One region of the Streptomyces sp. NPDC047886 genome, then DNA from elsewhere that is predicted to be linked to it. Evidence: riboswitches for the same ligand, from Rfam matches in the RefSeq annotation. Region 1 holds a riboswitch; each other region holds the start of a gene.
The links. A riboswitch is a leader RNA that binds a small molecule or an ion and turns the genes downstream of it on or off. The one in region 1 is predicted to bind cyclic di-AMP.

Region 1 (5,177 bases):
CCGACCGGCATGGCCGACCGGGACGGCTACCCGGCCACCGCGCGGCGGTCGTGCTCTTCGCTCGGAAGTCGAGCCGGCGGGCACGCGATCCCTCCGACGGCGCCCTCACGGGCCGTCACCGATCACCCGCGAGGTCGAGATCGCGCCGGGGCCCCTCGGCGGGGGCCTGCGTCGGCCGGGGCCCGCGCCACGGGTGGGCGATGTGCTGGGACACCTCACGCCACCACGGATCCGCGGGCAGCTTCCCCGCAGGCTCGAACGGCTCGCCGGGACGGGGGAACGCCGCCGTCTGGCCGGCCTCCTCGGCCGCGTCCTTCGTCCACTCCCCGGGCTCCGCCCAGGCGTGGAGAGCCAGGTTGAAGGTGGCCCAGTGAATCGGGAGCAGCACCCCGCCCGGCCGGCCTCCCTGCAGGTCGAGATGGGCCCGCACTCCCTCAGCCGGCGACATGTGGATATCGGGCCAGGCCCCGGGCAGCGGCGTGCGGTCCAGGTGGTTCTCGGGCCAGAAGTCGCTGTACGCCCCGATCTGGATCATCGTGGCGTCGAACGGCCCGTGGGCGGCGCCGATGTCCTGGAATCCGGGGAAGTAACCGGTGTCGCCGCTGTGGTAGATCCGGTGCTCGGGCCCCGTGACGACCCAGGACGCCCACAGGGTGTGCTGCTGGTTGCGCAGGCCCCGGCCGCAGAAGTGACGGGCGGGGGTCGCGGTGAGCCGCAGGTCGCCCACGTCCGTCGACTCGTTCCAGTCCAGTTCGCGCAGCCGGGACGGGGCCACGCCCCACCGCTCCAGATGGGCGCCGGCTCCGAGCGGCACGGCGAAGAGGGTGTCGGTCGTCGCGAGCGCGCGGATCGTGGGCAGGTCCAGGTGGTCGTAGTGATCGTGCGAGATGACGACGGCGTCCACCGGGCCCAGTGCCGCCAGCGGCAGCGGGACGGGGTGCAGCCGCCGGGGCCCGGCGAACGAGAAGGGCGAGCAGCGCTCGCCCCACACCGGGTCGAACAGGATCCGGCGCCCGTCGATCTCGGCGAGGACGCTGGAATGCCCCATCCAGGTGAGGCGCAGCCCCGAGGACGGTGGCCCGGCCAGGTCGGCGGCGGTCGTGGAGTGCAGGGGTATCGCGTCGGCGGGGGCGCGCCGACGGCGTGACTCCCTGTCGAAGTAGATCTTCGCGAAGTCGACCGCCGAGCCCTTCTGTCCGCGCCGGGGGCCGTCCGGGTTCCGGAACACGCCGTCCGCGAAGTTCGGCGAACGGAGGATCCGCTCCAGGCGCTCTCCCGTGGCGTCCGCGCCGAAGGCGGCGGGCCGCAGGGAGCGCAGGCGGGAACGCAGCCGGTTGCGCACCGGGCGCACAGCGTCAGCGCCGGTCACAGCACCTCCAGGGGCTCGAGTCCTTCCATTATGGGCAGGGGGTGCGACAACGCGGCCGGGGATCTTTCGCGGGGCCGGCCGCGGGCGGACGCGGCCCGGCAGAGGCGGTGGCGGACACGGCCCGGGGGCGGAGGCGGAAGCGGGCGGAGGCGGAAGGCGGGCCCGGAGGCGGAAGCGGGAGGCGCGGTCTGGGCCGTACGCGGCAGCGGCGGCCCGGGGCGACCGGCCGCGCTGGAGCGCGGAACGCCGGCGCGGGACGTCCCGGGCGGGCGGCCCGCGCCGGCGCCGTCCTCTACAACGGCATCAGGTCCGGGCGCTTGGCCGACACGTGGTCGCCGGACGACTCGCCGCGCAGGCGGCGGCCGATCCACGGGACCAGGTACTCGCGGGCCCAGTTGATGTCGTCGCGGCGCTCCTCCAGCGGGCCGCGCGGCGGGAGCGGCGGCCACGGCTGGTCGGGGTCGGCGGGGACCTCCAGGCCGAGGACCTGGCCCGCGCGGAGGGCGACCCGGGTGTGGCCCTCGGCCGACAGGTGCAGCCGGTCGCCGTCCCAGGCACGCCTGTCCTGGACGGACCTGAGCGACCACAGGTCGAGCACCGGGCAGCCGTAGCGGTCGGCGACCGCCCGTACGTGGCCGTTGTAGGTGGCGATCTTGCCGCGCAGATGCCGCAGGACGGGTACGCCGCGCGTGTCGAAGCCGGTGGTCACGACGACCGTGCCGACGACGGCGGCGAGTTCGGCGACGGCCCGTTCGAAGCGTTCGGCGACGTCGTCGGGGTCGCTGCCGGGCCGGATGATGTCGTTGCCGCCCGCGCAGAAGGTCACGAGTTCGGGGGCGAGCTCCTTGGCGCGCGGCACCTGCTCCTCGACGATCTGGTCGAGGAGCCTTCCCCGTACGGCGAGGTTGGCGTACCGGAACGACTCGGGCTCCGGGATGCGGTCGGCGAGCAGGACCGCGAGGCGGTCCGCCCAGCCGACGAACCGCCCGTCGGGGCCGGGGTCGCCCACGCCTTCGGTGAAGCTGTCGCCGATCGCCACGTACGACCCGAATGCGTCACTGTCTCTCAATGTCGAATCGTCTGCCACGGGAGCACATCTTTCCCCGGTGGATGTGACCTACGCGACCGTAAGGAGGGGTTGACGGGAGGTGATCTTTACCACCGGTCGGGATCCGGCCAGGCGGGAAGGGGGCCGTGACGCGGTTCTGCCCGGCACCTCGCAGGTGGTGCCGGGCAGAACCGTGTTCAGGAGTGCGCGCCGGAAGCGCGTCCGGGGGTGCGTCAGATGGCCACGCCGTGCTGGCGGAGGTACGCCAGCGGGTCGATGTCCGAGCCGTAGCTCGGGCTGGTGCGGATCTCGAAGTGCAGGTGCGGGCCGGTGGAGTTGCCGGTCGAGCCGGACAGGCCGATCTGCTGGCCGCCGCTCACGCTCTGACCGGCAGAGACGGACAGCGAGGAGAGGTGGGCGTACTGCGAGTAGGCGCCGTCGGCGTGCTGGATGACGACCTCGTTGCCGTACGCGCCGCTCCAGCCGGCCGAGACGACGGTTCCGGCGCCGACGGCCTTGACGGTGGAGCCGGCGGAGGCCGCGAAGTCCACGCCGGTGTGGTAACCGGAGGACCACATGGAACCGGAGGCACGGTACGGGGTGGTGACGCCGGCGGAGACCGGGGAGGTCCAGCCGGAGGCGGTGCTCTGGGCGGCCTGGGTGGAGCCGGAGTCCTGAGCCGGCGCGGGGGCCGGGGACTTGGCGGCGGACCGCGAGGAGCGGGTGTCGGCCTTCCGGGTGTCGGCGGCCTTCTTCTCGGCCTTCGGCTTGGCGGCCTTCTTCTCGGCGGCCTTGGCCTTGGCGGCCTTCTGCGGGGTCGCCTTGGCGGTGTTCTTCGCGCCGAGGGTGAGCTTGAGCCCCGGGTGGATCAGCGACGGGTCCTCGCCGATGGCCTCGCGGTTGTCCTGGTACAGCTTCTGCCAGCCGCCCTTGACGTTCTTCTTGTGGGCGATCTTGGCGAGGTAGTCGCCGGCGACCACGGTGTACGTCCGGGGCGCGGGCTTCGCGGCATCCAGCGCGGCCGGGGCGGCGGCGGGGGCGACGGTGACGGAGGCGACCGTCTGCGCGGCGGTCGGGGCGCTCTGCGGGGCGGCGTGGGCGCCGGTCGCACCGAGGAGCGGCAGCGCGATGGCGGCGCCGCCCGTGCCGGCGGCGACGAAACCGCGGGTGAGGGAGCTGGACTTGGGACGGCGGTGCTTACCCTTCGCGGGCATGGCGAATTCCTCTCCGGCGCCTGCGAGGTGAGCTGTCGGGTTCGGGCTGGAGATGCCCGGTCGCGCGGTGGCGCGACTTCACCCCGAGCCGTCCGGGAATTCCCGTCCGGCGTACTACCTGGGTCCCCCGCTCCTGCCACACGTGGGTGGGTGCGAATTCCGGGCGGCGGCAGGATTCGGCGTTCCGTCCGGATTGACCGTGACCGTAAACGAGTCAGGACGACGGGAACAAGCGGATGGTTTCAGCCGCCCTTTCCCGTCGATGAATTCGGCTCGGAATTCCGGTCACCCTCCGTCGATTACGGATCATGAATTCCCGCCGTGGGCATGGGATTTCGGCGGGGCGGCCCACCACGGACCGTCACGTTTATGACGCTGCTCACGTGGTCGGACCCATCTCCCTTGCTACCGGGGCACGTTATGCCTTATACGCCAATTCGGACAGAAGGCCCATGAGGCGACGAGATCACATGAACGCGAGCAAGTGGAATCAACGGCTCGGAGTCGGACCACGGCCGCCTCCCGATCGCCGTACGACCCCATGGGCAAATCATGGTGAATAAGGACAGACCGCCGCATCGGGCGTCGCTGTCGACTCGGGGGCCGGTGCGGCGCCCGCTGCGGTCGTCGCGCCCGCCCGAACCGGTGCAACATGGGACAATTGCCTACATGACGGATGTCGAACTCGTCAGCGGCGATACACCGCCATCACCCGGGCCACGGATGTACGAGCCGCACGGAGATGATTGCCCCAGGAACCGATGTCGTATCGTCAGATCCGCGACATCGTCGGCGGCCGTCGCCGACGGCAGACACGGAGGAGCCCCCGTGACGCAGCAGCTCCCGCACGTCCCGTCGTCGACCGAGCCCGAGCTGAGCGGGGTGCGGAACTTCCGCGATGTGGGAGGGCTGCCGACCATGGACGGGCGCCGGGTGCGCCATGGCCGGCTCTACCGCAGCGGGCACCTCGCGCACGCCACCGACGGCGACACCGTGTTCCTGTCCTCGCTGGGGCTCCACACCGTCTTCGACTTCCGCAACGCCGCCGACCAGAAGCTGGAGGGTCCGGACGTCGAGCTGCCCGGCGTACGGAACGTGAACATCCCGCTCACCGACCCGGCCGACGGCGCCGAGTTCTGGACGATGGTGCGCGACGGGGACATCCACCAGCTGCGCGATCTGCTGGCCGACGGCAAGGCGGCGGCGAGAATGACCGACGCGTACCGCGCCATCATCACCACCCGTACCGCCGAGCACAGCCAGGTGCTCCACGCGCTCGCGGAGGACAGCGTCCCCGCGCTGATGCACTGCGCCGCCGGCAAGGACCGGGCCGGCCTGTCCATAGCGGTGGCCCTGCTCGCGGTGGGCGTGGAGCGCGACGCCATCGAGGAGGACTACCTCAAGTCCAACGACCCGCACCGCCGGTACAAGGTGCGGCGCGGCGCCAACGCCCCCGGCGGCATGTCCCCCGAGGTGATGGAGCTGCTGAGCCCCCTGTTCGACGCACGGGCCGAGTACCTCGCCACGGCCTTCACCGCGATCGAGG
Region 2 (5,177 bases), on a different contig from region 1:
TCCTTCACCAACAAGATTGCTCTGACGCGGACCATTGTGGACCGTCGCACTGACAACGCCGACCGCGACCCGGACAGCGCGGCCGTCCGCGGTCCCGCAGCCGCGCTCTCGGCGGTCCCGGACGGCGGCCGCCAGGCGCCATGTCGGCGGTCCCGGACGGCGGTCCCGCAGCCGCCACGTCGGCGGTCCCGGGCGGCGGTCGCCAGCCGCTCATGTCGGCGGTTCCCTCTGCGGGCCTGTCGGCGGTCCCGAGACGATCACGGGCGCGGCCGGCGCCGAGGCCGAGGTCAGGATCATGCCCGTTCGCGACCCGGAAGAGGGACGTCGGGATCCACCGGGAACTTCGCGGGGCGCCGGTGCGCTTGCATACAGTGGCAGGACTTTTCCATATCGCGATCGAAGGGACGTACATGCCCATGGGTCACACGGCCACAGCCCAGGCCGGCTCCGGCGGCCTGACAGCGACCGAGCACCGGCTGGCCAACGGCCTGCGCGTGGTGCTCTCCGAGGACCACCTGACCCCGGTCGCCGCGGTGTGCCTCTGGTACGACGTCGGCTCGCGCCACGAGGTCGAGGACCGCACCGGCCTCGCCCACCTCTTCGAGCACCTGATGTTCCAGGGTTCCAAGCAGGTCCAGGGCAACGGCCACTTCGAGCTGGTGCAGGGCGCCGGCGGCTCGCTCAACGGCACCACCAGCTTCGAGCGGACCAACTACTTCGAGACCATGCCCGCCCACCAGCTGGAGCTCGCCCTCTGGCTGGAGGCCGACCGCATGGGCTCGCTCCTCGCCGCCCTGGACGACGAGTCCATGGAGAACCAGCGCGACGTGGTCAAGAACGAGCGCCGCCAGCGGTACGACAACGTGCCGTACGGCACGGCCTTCGAGCGGCTGACTGCCCTCGCGTACCCCGAAGGCCACCCCTACCACCACACGCCCATCGGCTCCATGGCCGACCTCGACGCCGCCACCCTCGAGGACGCGCGGAACTTCTTCCGTACGTACTACGCGCCGAACAACGCCGTCCTGTCGGTCGTCGGCGACATCGACCCGGAGCAGACGCTCGCCTGGATCGAGAAGTACTTCGGCACCATCCCGGCCCACGACGGCAAGCCGGAGCCGCGTGACGGCACGCTCCCGGAGATCATCGGCGAGCAGCTCCGGCACGTCGTCGAGGAGGAGGTGCCGGCCCGCGCGCTCATGGCGGCCTACCGCCTCCCGCACGACGGCACGCGCGAGTGCGACGCCGCCGACCTGGCGCTCACGATCCTCGGCGGAGGCGAGTCGTCCCGTCTGCACAACCGGCTGGTGCGCCGGGACCGTACCGCCGTCGCCGCCGGCTTCGGCCTTCTCCGGCTCGCCGGCGCCCCGTCGCTCGGCTGGCTGGACGTGAAGACGTCCGCCGGCGTCGAGGTGCCGGACATCGAGGCCGCCGTGGACGACGAGCTCGCCCGGTTCGCCACCGAGGGACCCACGGCCGAGGAGATGGAGCGCGCCCAGGCCCAGCTGGAGCGCGAGTGGCTGGACCGGCTCGGCACGGTCGCGGGCCGCGCCGACGAACTGTGCCGCTACGCGGTGCTGTTCGGCGACCCGCAGCTCGCGCTGACCGCCGTCCAGCGCGTGCTGGACGTCACCGCCGACGAGGTCCAGGCCGTCGCGGCCGCACGCCTGCGCCCGGACAACAGGGCCGTACTCGTCTACGAGCCGGTCGACGCCGACGCCGAGTCCGGTACCGACACCGACACCGACCAGGAAGAGGGGGCGGACCGGTGAGTGACGCTGCCGTGTCTTTGACCAGCATGGAATTCCACCCGCAGCCGCAGCCGGGCACCGCCCGGCCGTGGGCCTTCCCGGCCCCCGAGCGCGGCAGGCTCGACAACGGCCTGACCGTGCTGCGCTGCCACCGGCCCGGCCAGCAGGTGGTGGCCGTCGAGATCGTCCTCGACGCCCCGCTCGACGCCGAGCCGCAGGGCCTCGACGGCGTCGCCACCATCATGGCGCGCGCCCTGTCGGAGGGCACCGACAAGCACACGGCGGAGGAGTTCGCCGCCGAGCTGGAGCGCTGCGGGGCCACCCTCGACGCGCACGCCGACCACCCCGGCGTACGGGTCTCCCTCGAGGTCCCGGTCTCCCGGCTGCCCAAGGCCCTCGGGCTGCTCGCCGAGGCGCTGCGGGCGCCCCTGTTCGCCGACGACGAGGTCGACCGGCTCGTGCGGAACCGGCTGGACGAGATCCCGCACGAGACCGCCAACCCGGCCCGCCGCGCGGCCAAGCAGCTGTCCGCCGAGCTGTTCCCGTCCGCAGCCCGTGTCTCGCGCCCGCGCCAGGGCACCGAGGAGACGGTCTCGGGCATCGACTCCGGGGCCGTACGCGCCTTCTACGAGGCGCATGTACGCCCCGCGACGGCCACCGCCGTCATCGTGGGCGACCTGACAGACGTCGACCTCGACGCGGTGCTCGCCGACACCCTCGGCGCGTGGACCGGCGACACGGCCGAGCCGCGCCTGATGCCGCCGATCACCGCCGACGACACCGGCCGGGTCGTCATCGTGGACCGGCCGGGCGCCGTACAGACGCAGCTGCTCATCGGCCGTATCGGCGCGGACCGGCACGACCGTGTCTGGCCCGCCCAGGTGCTCGGCACGTACTGCCTGGGCGGCACCCTCACCTCCCGCCTGGACCGGGTGCTGCGCGAGGAGAAGGGCTACACCTACGGGGTGCGGGCCTTCGGCCAGGTGCTGCGCTCCGCGCCCGACGGGACGGGCGCCGCGATGCTCGCCATCAGCGGATCCGTGGACACGCCCCACACCGGCCCGGCGCTGGACGACCTGTGGAAGGTGCTGCGCACGCTGGCCGCGGAGGGTCTCACCGACGCCGAGCGGGACGCGGCCGTGCACAACCTGGTGGGCGTCGCCCCGCTCAAGTACGAGACGGCGGCGTCGGTCGCGGCCACCCTCGCCGACCAGGTCGAGCAGCACCTCCCGGACGACTACCAGGCGCGGTTGTACGCCCGGCTGGCCGAGACCGGGACCGTCGAGGCCACCGCGGCGGCCGTGAACGCCTTCCCGGTGGACCGGCTTGTCACCGTGCTCGTCGGCGACGCGGCACAGATCAAGGAACCGGTCGAGGCGCTGGGCATCGGTGAAGTGACGGTCGTCGCCGGCTGATCGGAGCCCGCCGAACAGCGCCTACCGCACGGCGCTCGCCGAAGCGTGCCTGCCCGCACAGCGCTCGCCGAGCGGTGCCTCGCCCGACGTCCGGGCGTGGAACTGGCGCGAAACCGGCGCAGAACGGACGAACCATCAGGAACTCCGGCTTCCATCAGGAAGCCGGAGTTCCATTTGCGTGGCCGTATATGTCCGGTTTATTGGAGAGGTTGACTGTCTGACCTGTGGCATGCGCTACAAAAAACCGTGTTCGTTTGGTGATTGAAAGATCGGCCGCTTAGCGTCTGATGCGCTGTCCGACCGGTTCACCGCCGCACCCGCGGCACCGGGCAGCCATCGCCGAGTCCCCGTCAGGCGCGAGCCTGGGGAGCCGGGGACCCACACGTCCCTGGGGTGAATCGGACGCCTTCGCACCGCGCGGAGGGGCCCGTAGGAGACCTTCCTGCTCCGAACCCGTCAGCTAACCCGGTAGGCGAGAAGGAAGGAAAGGATCAGCCACTACATGGCGTTCACCCGTGCCACCGGGAAGCACCGTGCCTCGAACCGCCTGACGCGCAGGGGCGCTCATGTCGCCGGCGTCGCGGCTCTCGCCACCACCGGCGTCATCGGCAGCCTCGCCGCCCCGGCGTTCGCCGCCGACGCGGACGACAGCAGCCGCTCCCTGGAGGACACCGGCCTCAACCAGGCCGTGATCACCGACGCGCTCGCCGACCAGGTCGACGTGCAGGCGGCCGCCCAGGAGCGGGCGGCCGTGGAGGCCCAGCTGAAGGCCAGGGCCGAGGCCGAGGCCAAGCGCAAGGCCGAGGCCCGCGTCAAGGAGGCCCGCGCGGCCGAGGAGCGTGCCGCCCGCGAGGCCGAGCGCAAGCGCCTCAACTCCTTCCAGCTCCCCGTGGCGGGCTCGTACGTCACCACCGCCTACAAGGCGGGCGGGTCCCTGTGGTCGTCCGGCAGCCACTCCGGTGTCGACTTCCGCGCCGCGTACGGCTCCTCGGTCGTCGCCGTGGGCTCCGGAACCGTCGTGGAGGCCGGCTGGGCCGGCGCGTACGGCAACAACATCGTGATCCGTATGAACGACGGCACGTACACCCAGTACGGCCACCTCGCGTCGATCAGCGTCTCCGTCGGTCAGACCGTGGTCCCCGGCCAGCGGATCGGCGTCTCCGGCTCGACCGGCAACTCGACCGGGCCGCACCTCCACTTCGAGGCCCGCACCAGCGCGGACTACGGCTCCGACGTCGACCCCGTCGCCTATCTGCGGGCCCGCGGCGTCAGCGTCTGACCCCGCCTCCCCGACTGGACTCCGCAGCCGCACCGCGCCCCGCAGCCGCACCGCGGCCCCGCAGCCCGCGACCCGTACCCCGCGCTCCGCGTTCCGGCGCGGTCGGCACCTCTCCCGAAGCCCCGGCTCCTCGCGAGCCGGGGCTTCGGCATTGTCGTCGGTCGGCCAAAAGATATCCGTGGATGCCGTGAAGGCGTCGGAAATCGCACCTCGTTGCAATAGAGTCACGGGACGGGTGGAGAACACCCGAGTTTCGCGTGGATTAAGACCAGGTCTAAGCGGATCAAAATCGGAGGTTCGGTATGCGCATTCCGGCGCACTCGGTATGCACGGCGATCCGCGACGACATCGTCTCCGGCGTCTTCCCGCGGGGCAGCCGGCTCACCGAGGAGCAGCTCGCGCGCCGCTACGGCGTCTCACGCGTGCCGGTCCGGGAGGCGCTGCGGACCCTGGAGTCGGAAGGGTTCGTCGTCACGCGCCGGCACGCGGGGGCGTGCGTCGCCGAGCCGACCGAGCAGGAGGCCGCCGACCTGCTGGAGATGCGCGCGCTCCTGGAGCCGCTGGGTGCCGCGCGCGCCGCCCAGCGCCGTACCGACGCCCATCTGAAGGTCCTGCGTGGCCTGGTGAGGCTGGGCCAGGAGCGGGCCCGTCGCGGCCAGGGCGAGGACCTGCGGTCGCTCGGCGCCTGGTTCCACGAGACGCTCGCGCAGGCGTCCGGCAGTCCCGCGCTGA
Region 3 (5,177 bases), on a different contig from region 1:
CGGCCGAACTGCCCGCGTACGCCGCCGCCGGCTGGCTCTCGCCCGCCGAGCCCCTCGCGCTGGCCTCCATGCGGGCGCGGGGCATGGCCCGGGACTACGCGCGGCGCACGTTCGGCCCGGCGGCGGCACGGGCGGTGGTGGAGTACGAGACGTTCGCGACGTCGCTGGCGTTCCTGCGCCACCGGGCGCGCCGGGGCGCGGTCGGCCAGGACTTCGCCGCCCGTGAACAGGAGCTGCTGCACCACCTGTGGCAGCGCAAGGACGTGGCCGGCCCGTCGCTCACGTACGCGGCGCGTGCGATCGGCCGCGTATGGACGCCGCCCCCGCACCGCGACTACGGCGGCTACAACCCGTACCGGCAGCGGTAGGCGGACCGGTGGACGGACCGGCAGCCCTGGCGTCGGGGGGTGTACCGCCGGGGCTGCCGGGATTCATGGGGCCGGGCCTGGACGCGGGGACCAGGACCGAGCCGAAGCGGGGCCGGGGCTGGACGCGGGTGCCGGGGCCGGACGCGGGTGCCGGGGCCGGACGCGGGTGCCGGGGCCGGGATTCGACCCACGGCCCCGACCGGACGGCTCCGCCAGACCGTGAGCCGGGCTCCGTCAGACCGTGAGTGAGCCCGGCTGCTGCGTTCAGACCGTGAGTGCGCCAGGCTGCTGCGTCAGACCGTGAGGCCCTTGCCGCGCAGCCACGCCAGCGGGTCGATGCCCCCGCCACCCGCCGTGTGGACCTCCAGGTGCAGATGCGGACCGGTGACGTTGCCGGTCGCGCCGACCCGTCCGATGGTCTCGCCGGTGGTGACCGTCTGCCCCGCGCTGACCGTCATCGAGGAGAGGTGGCAGTACCAGATCTCGGTGCCGTCCTCCAGCTCCAGGACGATCCGGTAGCCGTACGCGCCTGACCAGCCGGCCGACTTGATGGTGCCGCCGTGCACGGCCTTCGCGGGCGTGCCCGTCGGGGCGGCCAGGTCGAGGCCGGTGTGGTAGCCGGAGGACCACATCGAACCGGCCTGGCCGTACGTCGAGGTGATCGTGTACGAGGAGGTGGGGAGGGCGTAGCTCGCGGCGAGCTTGGCCAGCCGCTCGGCCTCGGCCTTGGCTGCCGCCTCGGCCTCCAGCCGCTTCCGCTCCTCCTCGGCCGCCTTCTCAGCGGCGGTCTGCTGCGCCTTCGCCTCCGCCGCCGCCTGTTCGGCGGCCGCCTGCTCGGCGGCGGCCTTCGCCTCGGCGTCGGCGGACGCCTGCTGCTGCTCGGCCTGCTGGAGGATGCGGGCGCGCAGCGCCTCGCCGGCCCCGGCGTCCCTGTCCGCGGCGGCGCTCTGCTCATCGGTGCCGTCGGCGGGGGCGGCGAGGGAGAGTGCGGTGAGGGGGGCGGTGTTGCCGTCGCTCCCGGCCCCGGACCCGTCGGTGTCGTCGCCGGATATCAGGGAGCCGACGCCGGGCAGCGACGAGGCGTCCGGCAGGTCGGGCAGCGAGATGGAGATCGCGGGCTTGTCCTGCGCGGTGGCTATGCCACCCGCTCCGACCGCCGCGATGACACCGACGCCGAGGACGGTGGAGCTGCGGGCGAGGCCGCCGCGCTGCTTGGCGACGCGGTGCCGGCCCCGGACAGGGCGGACGGTCTCCTCGGTCGGGTTCCATTCACCGACGACGGTGTCCGTGCCCATGGTGTCCGGACCGCCCGCACCTCCCGAAGGACCGTAGGACCCGAAGTACTGGAACGGCGGGTCGAAAGACGCTTCGGGGGCAGGCCTGTTGGACGCCACGGAGGCGCACTCCTTTCCTTCCTTCTCGCCTACCGGGTTAGCTGACGGGTTCGGAGCAGGAAGGTCTCCTACGGGTCGGTTCGACCCGATTCACCCCAAGGTGGTGGTTCCCCGGTTCCCTTGCGGAATTCGGCGTACGCGCACGGCGCCGTCTCTGGCGACGGCTGGGACGACCGCGCTGCGTTATCGAACGTTAATAGACGCGGGCGCCGGATTCCAAGCCGTTCCTACTGATCATTAACACTCCTTGGCCTGGACTAACCGGGGCACAATCGGGCGCAATCGGGCGAGTTGACCTGACCTCAGAAACATTCTCCGACCACGCAGTTTCTGACCGTGCGTCAAATGTTATGCGGAGGGGTGCCTCTCACTCACAGAGAGTGGTCACTCGGCCCCCGCATGCCGTGGGCCCGGCCGGGTGACCGCCAGCAGGGCCATGTCGTCCGTCGAGCCGCCGCCCGTATGCCGCCGTACGTCCTCCACGAGAGCGTCCAGCAGCGCCTCGGGCTCCGGGAAGACCCGCCCCGCCAGCCGCGCGGCCGGATCATAGAAGGTGCCCCGCGCGTCCCGCGCCTCGGTCAGCCCGTCCGTGTAGAGCAGCAGCGTCGTACCCGGCGGGTACGGCGCCTCGTCCGCCCGGTCCGGCCAGGTCGCCAGCTCCGACATGCCCAGCGGCAGCGCGTGCTCGGCCGGCTCCACCGCACCGACGCCCCCGTCCGCGTACAGCAGCAGCGGCTCGGGGTGGCCCCGGTTCACCACCCGGACCACGCCGTCGCCGTGCGGAATCTCGGCCAGTACGGCGGTGGTGAACCCCTCGAAGACATCGAGCCCGTCGCGTCGCGTGCCTTCCCGGGCCAGCGCCCGCTCCAGCCGCAGGGCCACCGCCTCCAGCGAGCTCTCCTGCTCGGCCGCCTCCCGGAACGCGCCGAGCACCACGGCCACCGCCTCCACGGCGCCCATGCCCTTGCCGCGCACGTCGCCGACCACCAGCCGCACCCCGTGCGGGGTGTCCTGCACCGCGAACAGGTCGCCGCCGATGAACGCGTCCGCCTGCGCCGCCTCGTACCGCGCTGCCACCCGCAGTCCCCCGATCCGCTCGGCGGGCGTCGGCAGCACCGCCCGCTGCGCCGTCTCGGCGATCTCGCGGGCCGACGCGAGCCGCTCGCTGCCCCGGCGTACGACCCGGTTGATGAGCACCGCGAGGGCCGCGACCGTGATCACGGTGAGGATCTCGGTGACGGCGGGCCCCCGCTCCAGCGGGCTGTAGAGCTGATGCGGGCCCACGATGGCCAGGACGGCGAAGAGACCGGTGACGAGCGTCCGCACCTGGTCGAACAGCGAGGCGGCGATCAGCGGGGCGGCGACGAAGAACGGCACGGCCGTGAAGGGCGGCGGGGTGGCCCAGTCGTAGACCACACCGCAGACGATCAGCAGGGCGGGCAGCACACGGACGAGCCTCCGCGTCCAGGCACCACCTCCACCGCCCCCGGCCCCCGAACCGGCACCACCGTCGCCGTGGCCGCCGCTGCCGTGGTCGTGGCCGTGGCCGTGGCCGTGGCCGCCGCTGCCGCCGTCCTGGCCGCCGGACCCTGCTCGCTGCGCCACTCGTGCTCCCCTGCCGTCCCTACGGCTGCGGACGGTAACCGCGCCGCATCCGGCCGGACCTTAGCCGCGCCGCACAGCCGCCGACCATCCGCCGAGCGGCCGACCGGAAAGCCAGAGCGGCCGACCGGAAAGCCAGGGGGAAGCCAGAGAGAAGCCTGGGGGCGAGACCTCGAGGAAGCCAGGGAGAAGCCAGGGGGCGAGACCTCGAGGAAGCCAGGGAGAAGCCAGGGGAAGCTACGGGCAGGCCACGGGGAAGACCACGGGAGAACCCGGGAATACGACGAAGGCCCGGTGCGCAATGCACCGGGCCTTCGTCTTCAGTAGCGGGGACAGGATTTGAACCTGCGACCTCTGGGTTATGAGCCCAGCGAGCTACCGAGCTGCTCCACCCCGCGTCGGTGAACACCACCTTACGCCATCCGGAGCACGACCGTTCACCATTTACCGCCGGGGCCGATGTGGCATGGATCTCCCCACGGCACCACACCGCCCGGCACGGCCCCGGACGCACGAGTGCCCCGGCCGCTGAAAAGCAGCCGGGGCACGAACCCCCTGGTCGACAACCGCCTCTCGGCGTTTCGACCTGGTAGGCCCTGTGGGACTCGAACCCACAACCAACGGATTAAAAGTCCGCTGCTCTGCCAATTGAGCTAAGGGCCCTCGACGGGTCATCCCCGAGCATAGCCCGCCGAAGCCCGTGAGCCGATCGGGTATCGGCTCACGGGTCCGGGTGTTACTGGGTGTCAGCCGTTGCGCTTCCAGCGCGGCTTGTCGTCACGGCGCCCGAAGGAACCGGTGGTCGAACCACGGTGGTCGTCACGGCGGCCGTACGGGCGGTCGTGGCCGGCCGAGCGGAAGCCGCCGCCCGACGGACGCTCGTCACGGCGGTCGCGGTTGAACGGACGGTCGTTGTCCCGGCGGAAGCCACCGCCCGACGGACGCTCGTCACGACGGTCGCGGTTGAACGGACGGTCGTTGTCGCGACGGAAGCCACCACGGTCACCGCCACGGTCGTCACGGCGGTCGTTGTCCCGGCGGAAGCCGCCACCCGACGGACGCTCGTCACGACGGTCGCGGTTGAACGGACGGTCGTTGTCGCGACGGAAGCCACCACGGTCACCGCCACGGTCACCGCCGCGGTCGTCACGGCGGTCGTTGTCCCGGCGGAAGCCGCCACCCGACGGACGCTCGTCACGACGGTCGCGGTTGAACGGACGGTCGTTGTCCCGGCGGAAGCCGCCGCCCGACGGACGCTCGTCACGACGGTCACCGCCACGGTCGTCACGGCGGTCGTTGTCCCGGCGGAAGCCGCCACCCGACGGACGCTCGTCACGACGGTCGAAGCCACGGTCGCCGTCACGGCGGTCCCGGCGGTCGAAGTTGCCCCGGTCGTCACGCCGCTCGCGGCGCTCGTACGACGACCGCTCCTCGCGCACCGGCTGCGCGGGCTGCTGCTGCTCCGCGACGGCCGCCTCGACCTCGGCCTCGGCGGCCTGCGTCACCTCGGCGACGGCCGCCTCCGGGTCGTCGCCCCGCTCGCGCGCGGCGCGGGCGACCAGGCGGTCGGCCTCCTCGCGGAGTTCGACGGCGCGGCGCTGCAGCCGCTCCAGCTGCTTGGTCAGGTCGGCGACCTCGCGCTCGGCCTGCTTGGCGGCGTTGTTCGCGGAGTCGGCCTGGACCTCGGTCAGGGACCGGGCGCCGGTGATCTCGGCGACCTCCGGGTCGAACGCCCCGGCACCGCCGACGATGTGGCGCGAGGCGTCGACGCCCGCGTCCTCCATGAGGCGGAAGATCTGCCGGCGCTGGTGCG
Region 4 (5,177 bases), on a different contig from region 1:
GCTTCGGCTTCTCGTCCCCGAAGTCGATCGTCGCCTGGGCGTCCGCACCGGCCCCGGTCACGGCCATGACGGTTCCCAGACCGAACTGGTCGTGCGTCACGCGGTCCCCGACGGCCAGCGAGATCACCGGCTTGTCCGTCGTACGCCGGGTCGCGAAGCCCGCGGGGCCTCCCTGGCCGGAGCGCGACCGGGAGCGGGACGACAGCGACGAGGACAGCGACGACGCGATGCCGGACGTAGGACCGGCCGGGGCGGCCATCGGACCCGTACGCTTCCACTCCAGATGCCGGCCGGGGATCTCCTCCAGGAACCGCGACGGCGGATTGTAGGCGGGCTGGCCCCATGCGCTGCGCATCGCCGAGCGGGTCAGGTAGAGCCGCTCGCGGGCGCGCGTGATACCCACGTACGCCAGGCGCCGCTCCTCCTCCAGCTCCTTGGTCTGCCCCAGGGCGCGCATGTGCGGGAAGACACCGTCCTCCATGCCCGTGAGGAACACCACCGGGAACTCCAGCCCCTTGGCGGTGTGCAGGGTCATCAGCGTGATGACGCCGGAGCCCTCTTCGTCCTCGTCGGGGATCTGGTCGGAGTCGGCGACCAGGGCGACCTGCTCCAGGAACTCCGCGAGCGTCCCGGCGCCCTCGCCCTCGCCCCGCTCCTGCTCGAACTCGAGGGCGACGGCGGCGAGTTCCTGGAGGTTCTCGATCCGGGTCTCGTCCTGGGGGTCGGTCGACGCCTGGAGCTCCGCCAGGTATCCGGTCCGCTCCAGGACGGCTTCCAGGACGACCGCCGGACCCGCGCCGGACTCGGCGATGGTGCGCAGCTCCTCCATCAGCGTGTTGAACCGCTTCACCGCGTTGGCGGACCTGGCCGCCATGCCGTACGCCTCGTCGACGCGGCGCAGGGCCTGCGGGAAGGTGATCTTCTCGCGCTGTGCCAGGGCGTCGAGCATCGCCTCGGCGCGGTCGCCGATGCCGCGCTTGGGGACGTTGAGGATGCGGCGCAGCGGGACGTTGTCCTCGGGGTTGGCCAGCACGCGCAGGTACGCGAGCACGTCGCGCACCTCCTTGCGCTCGTAGAACCGGACACCGCCGACGACCTTGTAGGGCAGTCCGACCCGGATGAAGATCTCTTCGAAGACGCGGGACTGGGCGTTCGTGCGGTAGAAGACGGCGACGTCTCCGGCCTTCGCCTCGCCCGCGTCGGTCAGCCGGTCGATCTCGTCCGCGACGAACTGGGCCTCGTCGTGCTCCGTGTCGGCGACGTACCCGGTGATCTGCGCGCCGGCCCCCGCCTTGGTCCACAAGTTCTTGGGGCGGCGGCTCTCGTTGCGCTCGATGACGGCGTTGGCCGCGGACAGGATGGTCTGGGTGGAGCGGTAGTTCTGCTCCAGCAGGATCGTCGTCGCGTCCGGGTAGTCCTCCTCGAACTGGAGGATGTTGCGGATGGTCGCGCCGCGGAAGGCGTAGATCGACTGGTCCGCGTCGCCGACGACACACAGCTCGGCCGGGTCCAGGTCCTCGTAGCCGGTGCCGACCAGCTCCCGTACGAGGGTGTACTGCGCGTGGTTGGTGTCCTGGTACTCGTCCACCAGGACGTGCCGGAAGCGGCGGCGGTAGTGCTCGGCGACGTCCGGGAACGCCTGGAGCAGGTGCACCGTCGTCATGATGATGTCGTCGAAGTCCAGGGCGTTGGCCTCGCGCAGCCGCGCCTGGTACATCCGGTACGCCTCGGCCAGCGTCTTCTCGAAACCGTCGACGGCCTGGTCGGCGAAGGTCTCCTCGTCGATCAGCTCGTTCTTCAGGTTGGAGATCTTGGCGCTGAAGGACTTCGGCGGATACCGCTTCGGGTCGAGGTCCAGGTCACGGCAGACCAGCGCCATCAGACGCTTGGAGTCGGCTGCGTCGTAGATCGAGAACGACGAGGTGAAGCCGAGCTTCTTGGACTCGCGGCGCAGGATGCGGACGCAGGCGCTGTGGAACGTCATGACCCACATCGCGTTGGCGCGCGGGCCGACGAGCTGCTCGACGCGCTCCTTCATCTCGCCGGCGGCCTTGTTGGTGAAGGTGATCGCCAGTATCTGGCCGGGGTGGACGTGCCGGGTGCCCAGCAGGTGGGCGATGCGGTGCGTCAGGACCCGGGTCTTGCCCGAACCGGCGCCGGCCACGATGAGCAGGGGTGTGCCGGTGTGCACGACGGCGGCCCGCTGCTGTTCGTTGAGCCCCTCCAGCAGCGCGGCGGGGTCCACGGCGGGCCGTGCGGCGCCGTCGCGGTAGTACCCGTCCCTGGCCGGAGGCACGTCGAACTTCCCGCCGAAGAGGTCGTCCGGGATCTCGTCCACGGCCGGGCCCTCGTCCTCGGGTGGCGGCGGGTGCTCCTCCGAAGCGTGGTTCGAGAGGTCCGCCAGGAAGCTGTCGTCAAAGAGGCTGCTCATCGCTTAACGAGTCTAGGCGGCCCCACCGACAGCCCGGGCCGGAACCGGACGCCTCACGCTGCGCCACCCGACGGCGACCCGGCGCTAAGGTCACGGAAATGTATCGGGCATATCGAACATCATCCTTCACAGCACCGCCACAGGTTGGCTAGCGTGCTCGCCCAAGCGGCCCGTTCCCTCAGCGGCGACCCACGCCGGTCGGGCTGCCCACGCCGAATCCGGCCTGCCCTCAGGCTGTCCGGAACCGGGGAACCACCCGAGCACCACCGGGGTGAATCGGCCCGCGCCGCCGGAGCAGGCGCGGCGCGGCCGTAGGGCACCTTCCGTATCGCCCGAACCCGACAGCTAACCCGGTAGGCGTCGACGGAAGGAGATGCCGGCCTTGGCGTCGCATCGCAAGCCGCGCAGCCGCACGACCCGTACGATCCGCTCGCACTCCCCCGCCGTCGGGTTCACGACGGCGGCGCTCGCCTCGGTGACCCTGCTGTCCACGCAGAGCGCCGGTGCCGCCCCCACGGACCCGGGTGCCGACGCCAAGCCGTCGGTCGAGGAGGTCCAGCGCAAGGTCGACGACCTGTACCGGCAGGCCGGTACGGCGACCCAGCAGTACAACAAGGCCAAGGAGGCCACCGACCGCCAGCGGCGCGAGGTCGACGGCCTGCTGGACGGCGTCGCCCGGCGCGCCGACGCCCTGAACGATTCGCGGCGCGCCCTGGGCGGGTACGCGGCCGCGCAGTACCGCTCCGGCACGCTCAGCCCCACGGCGGCGCTGATCTTCGCGGACAGCCCCCAGTCGTACGTGGACCAGACGCAGCTGATGGAGCGGCTGACCGACCGGCAGCGCCAGGCGGTCACGGACTTCGAGCGGCAGCAGGCCGAGGCGTCGAAGAAGCGCGCCGAGGCCACCCGGAGCCTGGAGTCGCTCACCGCCTCGCAGGCCGCCCTGCGGAAGAGCAAGGAGACCGTGCAGCGGAAGCTGGGCGAGGCCCGCACGCTGCTGTCCCGGCTGACGGCCGAGGAGAAGGCCCGGCTGGCCGAGCTGGAGCGGCGCCGCGAGGCCGAGGCCCGCCGCCGGGCGGAGGAGAAGGCCGCCGCCGAGGCGGAGGCCGAGCGCCTGCGTCAGGAGGAGCAGCGGCGGCAGGCGGCGGACGCGGCGGCCCAGGAGCAGGCGCCGGAGCAGACCGGGGACGGGGACGCGCAGGAGCGGCAGCCGGTCGCGCCGGACGGCGACTACGCCGCCAAGGCCGAGAAGGTGCTCGCCTTCGCCCGGGCGCAGATCGGCAAGCCGTACGTGTGGGGGGCGACCGGCCCGAGCTCGTACGACTGCTCGGGGCTGACCCAGGCGGCGTGGCGGGCGGCGGGCGTCGAGCTGCCGCGTACGACGTGGGAGCAGGTGAAGGTGGGCCAGCGGGTCGCGACGGAGGATCTGCTCCCCGGTGACCTGGTCTTCTTCTACGACGACATCAGCCACGTCGGCATCTACATCGGCGGCGGCCGGATGATCCACGCCCCGAAGCCGGGCACGAACGTCCGCGAGGAGTCGATCTACTACATGCCGATCTACGGCAGCGTCCGCCCGGCCTGACCACCGGGCGCGGGGGCGGGTTGACCACCGGGCTCGGGGCGGGTTGACCGCCGGGCTCGGGGCGGGTTGACCGCCGGGCCGATCGCCGACCTGACCGCCGGGCCCGAGCCGGGCCGATGGCCGACCCGACCGCCGGGCCCGAGCCGGCCTGACGTCGGCCTGACGTCAGCCTGACCGCCGGGCTCGGGCCGGGCTCGGGCCGGGCTGACCGCCGGCCTGACCACCGAGCCGACTTCCGGCCCGACCACCCGGGGCTCGGGCTTATGCACCGGGCACGGCCTGGCCAGCGGGCGCGGCCTGGCCGCCCGGGCCGGCCTGGCCAGCGGGCTCGGGCCTGGCCACCGGGTGGATCAGGTCCAGAGCGTGGCGATGAAGATGTTGGCCATCGTGAGGCCGCCCACCGCGCCGAAGACGGCCTTGTCGACGTGCTCGTCGTCCCGCTTCACATAGACCAGGCCGAGGATCACCACGAGCACGGCGAGCTTGACGCCGATCTTGATGTTGTTCACGGTCGCGCCCTCGGCCTGGTTGAGGCCGACCAGGACCACGCCGGTGACCAGCATCGTCAGGGCGCCGTGCAGCATCGCCGGGACCATGCGCGCCGTGCCCGCGCCCATCGCCTTCATCTGGGTCAGGAAGCCGCCCAGGAGGGAGGCGATGCCGATGATGTGCAGCGCGACGAAGACATTGATGAGTACGTCCATGGGGCGGAGCCTAACCGGGGCCATAGCACCGGCCGTCGGCCAGGTCCGCCTCTTTCGCCACATCGGTCACAGCTGATCCGGAATGCAAGATTCCAGCGTTCCCGTCCGCAGAGGAACGCGATCCCGATCCCTCACCTGCGGCCAATTGCGGTCACCGGCCCGCTCCGCCGCGACCGCCGGGCCTAGCGTCCTCCCCCAGGCGTCCCCGCACTCCCACCACACACCCCCACACGCTCAGCGACTCCGCTCAGCAGCCCCGCTCAGCAGCCAGCTCAGCAGTTTCGCTCAGCACCCCGGCAGGCGCCGCACCGATCGCCCCGTACGAAGGGAAGTGACCGCCGTCGTGGCAGCGCACCGCAAGCCCAGGCAGCGCCCGCTCAGCGGCCAGGCCGGCCGCACCGCCGCCACACTCGCGCTCGCCGGGGCGGCGACCGCCACCGCCTTCGAAGGCTCCGGA

Region 2: another riboswitch for cyclic di-AMP. It lies ahead of ACGF5U_RS24900 (M23 family metallopeptidase); the one in region 1 lies ahead of ACGF5U_RS21275 (peptidoglycan DD-metalloendopeptidase family protein).
Region 3: another riboswitch for cyclic di-AMP. It lies ahead of ACGF5U_RS15010 (M23 family metallopeptidase); the one in region 1 lies ahead of ACGF5U_RS21275 (peptidoglycan DD-metalloendopeptidase family protein).
Region 4: another riboswitch for cyclic di-AMP. It lies ahead of ACGF5U_RS10115 (NlpC/P60 family protein); the one in region 1 lies ahead of ACGF5U_RS21275 (peptidoglycan DD-metalloendopeptidase family protein).

The regions. Positions count from the first base shown of each region.
Region 1 covers NZ_JBIDCF010000006.1:171,823-176,999, reverse strand. The annotation lists gene ACGF5U_RS21285 (MBL fold metallo-hydrolase) at 116-1,369, opposite strand; gene ACGF5U_RS21280 (SGNH/GDSL hydrolase family protein) at 1,662-2,456, opposite strand; gene ACGF5U_RS21275 (peptidoglycan DD-metalloendopeptidase family protein) at 2,651-3,631, opposite strand; cyclic di-AMP (ydaO/yuaA leader) riboswitch at 3,636-3,790, opposite strand; gene ACGF5U_RS21270 (tyrosine-protein phosphatase) at 4,460-5,177, shown strand, end outside.
Region 2 covers NZ_JBIDCF010000008.1:104,535-109,711, forward strand. The annotation lists gene ACGF5U_RS24890 (M16 family metallopeptidase) at 417-1,772, shown strand; gene ACGF5U_RS24895 (M16 family metallopeptidase) at 1,799-3,166, shown strand; cyclic di-AMP (ydaO/yuaA leader) riboswitch at 3,494-3,655, shown strand; gene ACGF5U_RS24900 (M23 family metallopeptidase) at 3,669-4,445, shown strand; gene ACGF5U_RS24905 (GntR family transcriptional regulator) at 4,748-5,177, shown strand, end outside.
Region 3 covers NZ_JBIDCF010000003.1:753,399-758,575, reverse strand. The annotation lists gene ACGF5U_RS15015 (PrsW family intramembrane metalloprotease) at 1-368, shown strand, start outside; gene ACGF5U_RS15010 (M23 family metallopeptidase) at 662-1,762, opposite strand; cyclic di-AMP (ydaO/yuaA leader) riboswitch at 1,774-1,907, opposite strand; gene ACGF5U_RS15005 (PP2C family protein-serine/threonine phosphatase) at 2,147-3,367, opposite strand; tRNA gene ACGF5U_RS15000 (tRNA-Met) at 3,689-3,762, opposite strand; tRNA gene ACGF5U_RS14995 (tRNA-Lys) at 3,952-4,027, opposite strand; gene ACGF5U_RS14990 (DEAD/DEAH box helicase) at 4,111-5,177, opposite strand, start outside.
Region 4 covers NZ_JBIDCF010000002.1:976,179-981,355, forward strand. The annotation lists gene pcrA (DNA helicase PcrA) at 1-2,431, opposite strand, end outside; cyclic di-AMP (ydaO/yuaA leader) riboswitch at 2,632-2,806, shown strand; gene ACGF5U_RS10115 (NlpC/P60 family protein) at 2,805-4,016, shown strand; gene ACGF5U_RS10120 (hypothetical protein) at 4,367-4,720, opposite strand; gene ACGF5U_RS10125 (NlpC/P60 family protein) at 5,064-5,177, shown strand, end outside.